Regions from separate parts of the Kitasatospora sp. NPDC059462 genome, predicted to be linked through region 2. Evidence: riboswitches for the same ligand, from Rfam matches in the RefSeq annotation. Region 2 holds a riboswitch; the other holds the start of a gene.
The links. A riboswitch is a leader RNA that binds a small molecule or an ion and turns the genes downstream of it on or off. The one in region 2 is predicted to bind thiamine pyrophosphate.
Positions count from the first base shown of each region.

Region 1: it holds a riboswitch for thiamine pyrophosphate, as region 2 does, so the genes downstream of both, thiO (glycine oxidase ThiO) here and ACFXAM_RS32820 (purine-cytosine permease family protein) in region 2, are expected to answer to the same signal.

Region 1 is NZ_JBHYUU010000002.1:101,799-106,199, forward strand. Features, by position in the region: gene thiE (thiamine phosphate synthase) at 94-753, opposite strand; gene ACFXAM_RS01185 (Rv2175c family DNA-binding protein) at 750-1,115, opposite strand; gene ACFXAM_RS01190 (NAD(P)/FAD-dependent oxidoreductase) at 1,174-2,403, opposite strand; TPP riboswitch at 2,663-2,775, shown strand; gene thiO (glycine oxidase ThiO) at 2,767-3,930, shown strand; gene thiS (sulfur carrier protein ThiS) at 3,927-4,148, shown strand; gene ACFXAM_RS01205 (thiazole synthase) at 4,152-4,401, shown strand, end outside.
Region 2 is NZ_JBHYUU010000199.1:2,021-6,421, forward strand. Features, by position in the region: gene ACFXAM_RS32805 (peptidoglycan-binding protein) at 1-49, opposite strand, end outside; tRNA gene ACFXAM_RS32810 (tRNA-Ser) at 234-321, opposite strand; gene ACFXAM_RS32815 (trypsin-like peptidase domain-containing protein) at 387-2,123, opposite strand; TPP riboswitch at 2,305-2,453, shown strand; gene ACFXAM_RS32820 (purine-cytosine permease family protein) at 2,446-3,909, shown strand; gene ACFXAM_RS32825 (glycerophosphodiester phosphodiesterase family protein) at 4,004-4,401, shown strand, end outside.

The DNA.
Region 1 (4,401 bases), on a different contig from region 2:
GGCAGGTACCGGCAGGTCCTGACACGCAGCCGGGAAGGGCGCCGGGCGCCCCCGGGGCAGCGCGTACGGAACGGACGGCGGCGGCCCCGCCGGTCAGACCTCGCGCAGCCGGCGGGCGAACTCGGCGGCCGCGGCCCCCGGGTCCTCCGCGGCGGTGATGGCCCGCACCACCACCACCCGGCGGGCGCCGGCGGCCAGCACCTCGTCCAGGTTGCCGAGGTCGATGCCGCCGATGGCGAACCACGGCCGCGCGGTCCCCAGCTTCGCCGCGTACTCGACCAGGCCGAGGCCCGGCGCGGGGCGGCCCGGCTTGGTCGGGGTCGGCCAGACCGGCCCGGTGCAGAAGTAGTCGACGCCGGGCTCGGCGGCGGCCGCGTCCACCTCGGACTCCGCGTGGCAGGACCGTCCGATCAGCACGTCCTCGCCGATGATCGCCCGGGCGGCGGGCACCGGCAGGTCGTCCTGCCCGAGGTGCAGCACGTCCGGGCCGGCCGCGTGGGCGACGTCGGCGCGGTCGTTGACGGCGAGCAGCTTGCCGTGGCGGCGGCAGGCGTCGGCGAAGACCTCCAGCGCCGCCAGCTCCTGCCGGGCCTCCAGGCCCTTGTCCCGGAGCTGGACGATGTCCACGCCGCCCGCCAGCGCGGCGTCCAGGAACTCGGCGAGGTCGCCGCGCTCGCGCCGGGCGTCGGTGCACAGGTAGAGCCGGGCGCCGGCGAGCCGGGCGCGGCGGTCGGTCGCGGCCGGGTCGGTCACAGCGCCATCGCCTGGGCGCGGCGCTTGACCTCGGTGGCCCGGTTCTCCCAGAGCGCCTGGACGGGGGTGCCGGGCAGCGACGGGTCCTCGGTGAACATCCACACAAGGGCCTCCTCGTCGCTGAACCCGCTGTCGCGCAGCACCGTCAGCGTGCCGACCAGGTGCTTGACCGGGCCGGTCTCGTCGATGAACGCCGCCGGGACCTGCAGCGACTTGTTGGGGCCGCGCCGGACGGCGATCAGGTCACCCTTCTTGACCATGTTGCGGACCTCGGTGACCACCACACCCCACTTCTCGGAGATGTCGGGGAGGTACAGCCACGCGGGGACCAGGGCTTCAATCTTGGCTTCGATCTCACTCACAAGCACCAGACTGCCACCTCGGCGGCCCGCCGCGCACCAACGGGTCCGCCGCCCCGCGCTACCCGGCGGCCAGGGCCGCCTTCAGCGGGACCGCCGGATCGGCGGCGCGGGCCGGGTCGAGCACGGCTCCGCGCTCGACCAGCCGACGGCCCTGGGTGAGGTCGCGCGGCCGGTCCACCGCGAGCAGCGCCCGCAGGACGCCGTCGCGCAGCCACAGCACCGACCAGTCCGGGTCCTGCGGCGAACCGCGCCACAGCAGTTCGTCGTCCGCGCCGTGCCGCCCGGCGTACTGGACCATCCGCCCGAACTGCTCGGACCAGAAGTACTGCACCGGGTCGTACGGCGGCGCGTCCGCGCCGAGCAGGGTGGCGGCGACCGCCTCGCCGGACTGCAGCGCGTGGTCCCAGTGCTGGACGGTGAGCCGGGTGCCGGAGCGCGCCGAGGGGTAGCTGACGCAGTCGCCGGCCGCGAGGACGCCGGGCACGGTGGTGCGCAGCCGCTCGTCGACCAGGACGGCGCCGGCCGCGTCCAGGGCGACCCCGGTGCCGGACAGCCAGCCGGTGGCCGGGCGGGCGCCGATGCCGACCACCACCTCGTCGGCGGGCAGGTGCGAGCCGTCGGCGAGCAGCACCGCGCCCGGCTCGACGGCGGCGACGCCGGTGCCGCAGCGCAGGTCCACCCCGGCCTCGGCGTACCAGGCGGCCATCGCCCGGCCGACCTCCGCGGGCAGCGCGCCGGGGACGGGCGCCGGGCCGGCCTCGACGACGGTCACCTCGCAGCCGGCCGTCCGGGCGGCGGTGGCCACCTCGGCGCCGATCCAGCCCGCGCCGACCAGCACCAGGCGCAGGCCGGGGCGGAGCAGGGCGCGCAGCGCGAGCGCGTCGTCCAGGGTGTGCAGCAGGTGGGCGCGCTCGGCGCCGGGCAGGGCGCGCGGCTCGGCGCCGGTGGCGATCACCAGCGCGGCGTACGGCTCGTCCCCGGCGTCGGTGTGCAGCACGCCCGCGCCGCCGGGGCCGCCGGGGGTGAGGCCGGTGGCCCGGCGGCCGGTCAGCAGTTCGACGTCGAGCCCGGCGAAGTCGAGGTCCAGGGCGGTGCTGTCGGCCTTGCCGAGCAGGACGTCCTTGGAGAGCGGCGGCCGGTCGTACGGCGCGTGCGGCTCCTCGCCGACCAGCGTGATCCGCCCCTGGAAGCCGTCGCGCCGCAGCACCGCGGCGCACTGCGCCCCGGCCAGCCCGGCGCCGACCACGACCACCCGATCCGTCTGTCCCGTTCCGCTCAGCTCAGCCACGCCGTCACTGTACTGAGCCCGGTCCGAGCTCTCCGGACCCAGGGCTCGTCCTCACACCCCCGTCGTCGTCCGCCCGGAGGGCGGGCCGGGCGGCGTCCGGGTGCGTGCGTCCCGAGGCGGAGGCGGGGGGCACCTCCCGGCCGCAGGGCCGGCGGCGCGCCGCCCGGCAGGCGGGGGCCCGAGGACGGGTCCCGGGGCCCGTCCGGGCCGCCCCCTTCGCGGGCGCCTTCAGGGGCGACGCCGCCCGGAGTTAAGGTGGGGGCACCATCACGGGAGCCCGGCGCACCGGGCTGAGAGGCGGGCTGGCACGGCCTGCGACCGTCCGAACCTGATCCGGGTCATTCCGGCGAAGGGAGAACAGCTTTGACACGCCTGGGACGGGGCGCCCACGCCGAGGTGCTGGTCATCGGCGGTGGGATCATCGGACTCGTCGTCGCCTGGCGGGCGGCCCAGCGCGGACTGCGCGTCGTCGTGGTCGACCCCCGGCCGGGCCACGGCGCCGCCCAGGTCGCGGCGGGCATGCTCGCCCCGGTCACCGAACTCCAGTACGGCGCGGAGCCGCTGCTGCGCCTCGGGATGGCCTCCAACGAGCGGTACGCGGCCTTCGCCGCCGAACTCACCGAGGCGAGCGGCGGCACGGACACCGGCTACCGCCGGTGCGGCACCCTGGCCGTCGCCCTGGATTCCGACGACCGCGCCGAGCTGCGCGAGCTGCACGCCTTCCACCAGCGGCTGGGCCTGGACTCGCAGTGGCTCACCGGTCGCGAGGCCCGCCGGCTGGAGCCGATGCTCGCCCCCGGCGTGCGCGGCGGCCTGCACGTCACCGACGACCACCAGGTCGACGGCCGCCGGCTGGCCGAGGCCCTGCTGCACGCGTGCGGGCGCACCGGCGTGGTGGTGCACCGCACCGAGGCCGCCGAGCTGCTGGTCGAGCACGACCGGGCGACCGGCGCCCGGCTGGCCACCGGGGAGAGCGTCACCGCCGACCGGGTCGTGCTCGCGGCCGGCTCGCGCAGCCATCTGCTGCCGGGCCTGCCCCCGGGCGTGCTGCCGGCCATCCGCCCGGTCAAGGGCCAGGTGCTGCGGCTGCGGGTGCCCGAGGCGTACCGGCCGTTCCTCTCCCGCAACGTGCGCGCCGTCGTCCGCGGCGGCCACCTCTACCTGGTGCCGCGCGAGAACGGCGAGCTGGTGGTCGGCGCGACCACCGAGGAGCAGGGCCACGACACCACGGTGACCGCCGGCGGGGTGTACGAGCTGCTGCGCGACGCGCACGAGCTGGTCCCCGGCATCACCGAGCTGCCGCTGGTGGAGACCGGCGCCGGGCTGCGGCCCGGCTCGCCGGACAACGCGCCGCTGCTCGGCCCGACCGCGCTGCCCGGGCTGGTCGCCGCCACCGGCCACTACCGCAACGGCGTCCTGCTGACGCCCGTCACCGGCGACGTGCTGGCCGAGTACCTGGCCACCGGCACCCTGCCGGAGCTCGCCCTCCCGTTCTCCCCCACCCGATTCACGAAGGTCCCGGCATGAGCCCCCGCACGAGCGACATCCCCCTGAGCGTCAACGGCGAGCCCCGCGAGGTGCCCGCCTCGACCACCCTCGCCGAGGTGGTCGCCACCCTCAGCCAGGCGCACTCCGGCGTCGCCGCCGCGCTGAACGAGGCCGTGGTGCCGCGTGCCGAATGGCCGCGCACGCCGCTGTCGGCGGGCGACCGGATCGAGATCCTCACCGCCGTCCAGGGGGGCTGACCGATGGCCGACGACCTTCTCACCATCGCCGGGACGTCCTTCTCCTCCCGGCTGATCATGGGCACCGGCGGCGCCCCCAGCCTGGAGGTCCTGGAGCAGGCGCTCCGGGTGTCCGGCACCGAGCTGACCACGGTGGCGATGCGCCGGGTGGACGCCGGCACCCGGGGCTCGGTGCTCGACGTGCTGACCCGCAACGGCATCCGGGTGCTGCCCAACACGGCCGGCTGCTTCACCGCCGGCGAGGCCGTGCTGA
Region 2 (4,401 bases):
CCGACTCGGGTTGGAGCTCCATCTTCTCCGCACCGGGGTACCAGGCCATCCGTCTCTCCTTGCCGGGCCCAGGGCAGTTCGCCCCCTACGCCCGGGTAGACGGACCCCGCACCCCCGCACGAGGACGCCCCACCCCCAAACCCCCCGTTCAGGTGAACCCGGCCGAACGCACGAAGGCGGGTGCCGACCTCAGGTCGGCACCCGCCTTGAGCAGGTGGTTCTTCTCCTACCGGCGGAGAGCGTGGGATTCGAACCCACGGTACGGGGTCACCGCACGACAGTTTTCAAGACTGTTCCCTTAGGCCGCTCGGGCAGCTCTCCAGGCGGAGGTCAGCCTAACGGGTCCGGCGGGGTTCGGTGCACAGGGTTTCCGGGGCGGGCCGGGGTCAGTTGTCCCCGACGCGGGTGCCGAGGGTGACCTTGGTGGTGGCGGTCTGGCCGTTGCGGGTGTACTCGACGTCGACGGTCTCGCCGGGCTTGTGCGTCCAGATCTTGCTGACCAGGGCGGGACCGTTCTCGATCGGGCTGCCGCCGAGCTTGGTGATGACGTCGCCGGGCTTGAGGCCCGCCTGGTCGGCGGCGCCGCCGGGGGTGACGGCCGGCTGGCCCTGGACGTCGCGGGTCTGGATCTGCGCGCCGTCGCCCTTGTAGTCGTCGTTGCGCAGGACGTCGAGCTTGGCGTAGACCGGCTTGCCGGTCTTGATCAGGGTGTCGGCCACCCACTTGGCCTGGTTGATCGGGATCGCGAAGCCCAGGCCGATGGAGCCGGCCCGGCCGTTGCTGGAGGTGTTGGACTGGATCGCCGAGTTGATGCCGATCACGCCGCCGCCGGAGTCCAGCAGCGGACCGCCCGAGTTGCCGGGGTTGATCGAGGCGTCGGTCTGCAGCGCGTTCATGTAGGAGGCCTGCGCGCCGGTCTCGTCGCCGGAGGCGACCGGGCGGTCCTTGGCGCTGATGATGCCGGTGGTGACGGTGGACTCCAGGCCGTACGGGGCACCGATGGCGATGGTGGAGTCGCCGACGTTGACCTTGTCGGAGTCGGCCAGCGGAAGCGGCGTCAGCTTGCCCTTGGGCGGGCTGTCGAGCTTGATGACGGCCACGTCGTAGCCCTCGGCGCGGCCCAGCACGGAGGCGTTGTAGGAGGAGCCGTCGGCGAACTTGACGGTCAGTTTGCCGCCCGCGGAGGCCGGGGCGACCACGTGGTTGTTGGTGAGGATGTGGCCCTCGGTGTCGAAGACGAAGCCGGTACCGGTGCCGGACTCGCCGTTGCCCTGGGCCTTGATGGTGACGACGCTGGGCAGCGCCTTCTGGGCGATGCCGGCGACCGAGCCCGGGGCGGGCTCGTTCTTCTGGGTGTTGTTGGCCTGGACCGTGGTGGAGCTGCGGTCGTTCTTGGCGCTGACGGTGGAACCGTCGCGGTCCGCGACGGCCACGCCGACCGCGCCGCCGGCCACGCCGGCCACCAGGGCGACGGCCGCGACCAGGGCGATCAGGCCGCCGCGCTTCTTGCGCGGGCCGCCGGGGACGGGCGCGCCGGGGTACTCGCCCGGGTAACCGAGCGGCCCGCCGGGACCGCCGGGCGCACCGGGGGCGCCGGGGGTGATGTCGTGCGGGGCGCCCCAGCCGCCGAGCGGCTGGCCGGCGCCGAACGGGTGGTGGTGCTGGCCGGTCGCGCCCGGGCCCTGCGGGGCGCCCGGCGCGGCGTACGGGTCGTGCGCGACGAGCGCCGGGGGCACCGGGGTGCCCGGGGCCGGGGTGGCGTACGGGTTGCCGCCGTACGGGGCGGCGGCCGGTGCGGCCGGGGCCGGGGCCGCGGGCGCGGCGGGCGGCAGGACCGGCGGCGGGGCGTCGAGGTAACCGGCCTCGGCGGCCGGGGCCGCGGGCTCGGGGGCGTCGGCCGGCTCCGGGGCCGGGAGCTTGCCGAACGCCAGCGTGGGCGTGAACCCGCCGGAGCCCCCCTCGGCCGGCTGGGACGGCTGGTCGGCCGCGGGCGTCGTTGCGGGGGCGGGACCGGCCGCAGGCTGCTGCGCCGGACCGTCAGAAGCGGAACCCGCCACCCCCTGGCCGACGGAGGGCTGCTCCCCCTGCGGCCCGGTGGACCCAACCTCGCGCTCGGTGCTCACGGACGACCTCCATAGCTGACAGGACCAACAACCATAGTTTTTCGCACACCCGATTCGATTGCCGTAAGGACCCTTCTGAAGAACTCATAAGAATCCTTAGCCGGTCCCGACGGCCGGCGCAGCGCCGCGCACGAACCCACCGCCTTGGCGTTCTCCCCCGCGCCGACTAGCCTGTCGCTCCGAACTGACACGCGGGAGCTTGGACCCACCAGGCTGAGAGTGCGCCGGTCGACCGTACGCCACGGACCCCGTGGACGGCCGTCGAGGGGGCGCAGACCGCCGGAACCTGTCCGGGTAATGCCGGCGTAGGGAGATATCGGCCATGCCGCCTGCTTCGCCATCCTCGTCCTCCGGCGCGCCCTCGTCCCCGGGCGTCCCCCCCTCCCGGGACGCCGCGGGCACCGCCCCCGGTTCCCCGGGCGGCGCCGCCGCGTCGGCCACCGCCGTCCTGGAGCCCCCGGCCCGGGCCGAGGCGCCGCTGGTGCTGGACACCGAACCGCCCCGCACGCTGGGCTTCCGCGACCACTTCGCGCTCTGGATGAACCTCGGCGTCTCGCTGATCGGCTTCACCACCGCCGCGACCGTGCTCGGCGCCAAGGGCAGCGAGCTGTCGCTGGCCGCCGCCGTCACCGCGATCGTGACCGGCACCGTGGTCGGCACCGCGATGCTCGGCGTGGCCGCGCTGATCGGCGCGCGCACCGGCGCACCCGCCATGGCGAACCTGCGCGGCCTGTTCGGCACCCGGCTGTCCTACGTGCCGACGGTGCTCAACATCGTCCAGTGCATCGGCTGGGGCGTCTACGAGCTGCTGACGATCGCGCTCGGCGCGCAGACCGTCACCGGCACCGAGGGCTACCGCTGGGCCTTCGTCGTGCTGGCCGGCGCGCTGACCACCGCGCTGACCATCTGGCCGCTCGGCGCGATCGCGGTGCTGCGCCGCTTCGTCGCGGCCGCGGTGGCCGTCGCGATGGTGTACTTCACCGTCCAGCTCGGCCGCAACGGCGTCCCGGACCCGGGCGCGGGCAACTGGCACGGCTTCCTGCCGGCGACGGACGCGATGATCGCGGTGTCGATCTCCTTCGTGCCGCTCGCCGCCGACTACACCCGGCACTCGCGCACCCCGCGCTCGGCGTTCTGGGGCAGCTTCTCCGGCTACACGGTGGCGCAGGTCTGGTGCTACGTGCTCGGGCTGATGGCGCTGCTGCAGGCGGACGGGGACCCGGAGCGGATCTTCGACTCCTTCCTGGGCGTCTGGGCCGGCTGGCTGTTCCTGCTGGTGCTGGTGCTGCGCGAGACCGACCAGTCCTTCGCCAACGTGTACTCGACCGCGATGTCGATCCACAACCTGCTGCCGAAGGCCGACCGCCGGGTGCTGACCGGCGCGACCGGCGTGCTGATCACCGTGCTCGCGCTGCAGATCACCGAGTTCACCGACTCGTACTACGCCTTCCTGGGGCTGATCGGCTCGGTCTTCGTCCCGATGTTCGCGGTGCTGGCGGTGGACTACTTCCTCGGCGCCGGGCGGCGCGGCTGGGACCTCTCCGCCGACGCGCCGTCCCGCTGGCTGATGCTGCTGCCGTGGGCGCTGGGCTTCGCCACCTACCAGCTGATCGCGCCGACCGCGGTGGCCGGCTGGTGGACGGACCTCTGGACGTCCGTGCAGGAGGCGCTGCACTTCACGCCGCAGGAGTGGACCTCGGCCTCGCTGTTCGGCTTCCTGGTGCCGGCCCTGGCCACCTGGGCGCTCACCCCGCTCACCCGGGGCCGGGCCGCCGCCGCGCGCTGACGCCCGCCGGGCCACCGGCACGGAGGCGAAGACGGCCCCCCGGGTTGGGGCGGTCTTCGCCTCCTCGTCATGTCCGCGGCCTATCGTGTAGGGCGTGACCAGCCCCGATGTCTCGCCCACGACGACCCGCACCACGCCGCCCGTCCAGGTGATCGCCCACCGCGGTTCCTCGTTCGCCCTGCCCGAGCACACCCTCGCCGCCTACCGCCGGGCGCTCGACGAGGGGGCGGACGCCCTGGAGTGCGACGTGCGGGTGACCGCCGACGGGCACCTGGTCTGCGTGCACGACCGGCGGATCGGGCGGGTCTCGGACGGCCGGGGCACGGTCTCCGCGATGACGCTGGCGGAGCTGGAGGCGCACGACTTCGGCGCCTGGAAGACCGGCCGGCCGAGCGAGGACCCGGAGCTGCGCGGGGTGCTGCGGCTGGAGAGCCTGCTGGAACTGGTCGTGGACCGCGGGCGGCCGGTGGACCTCGCGATCGAGACCAAGCA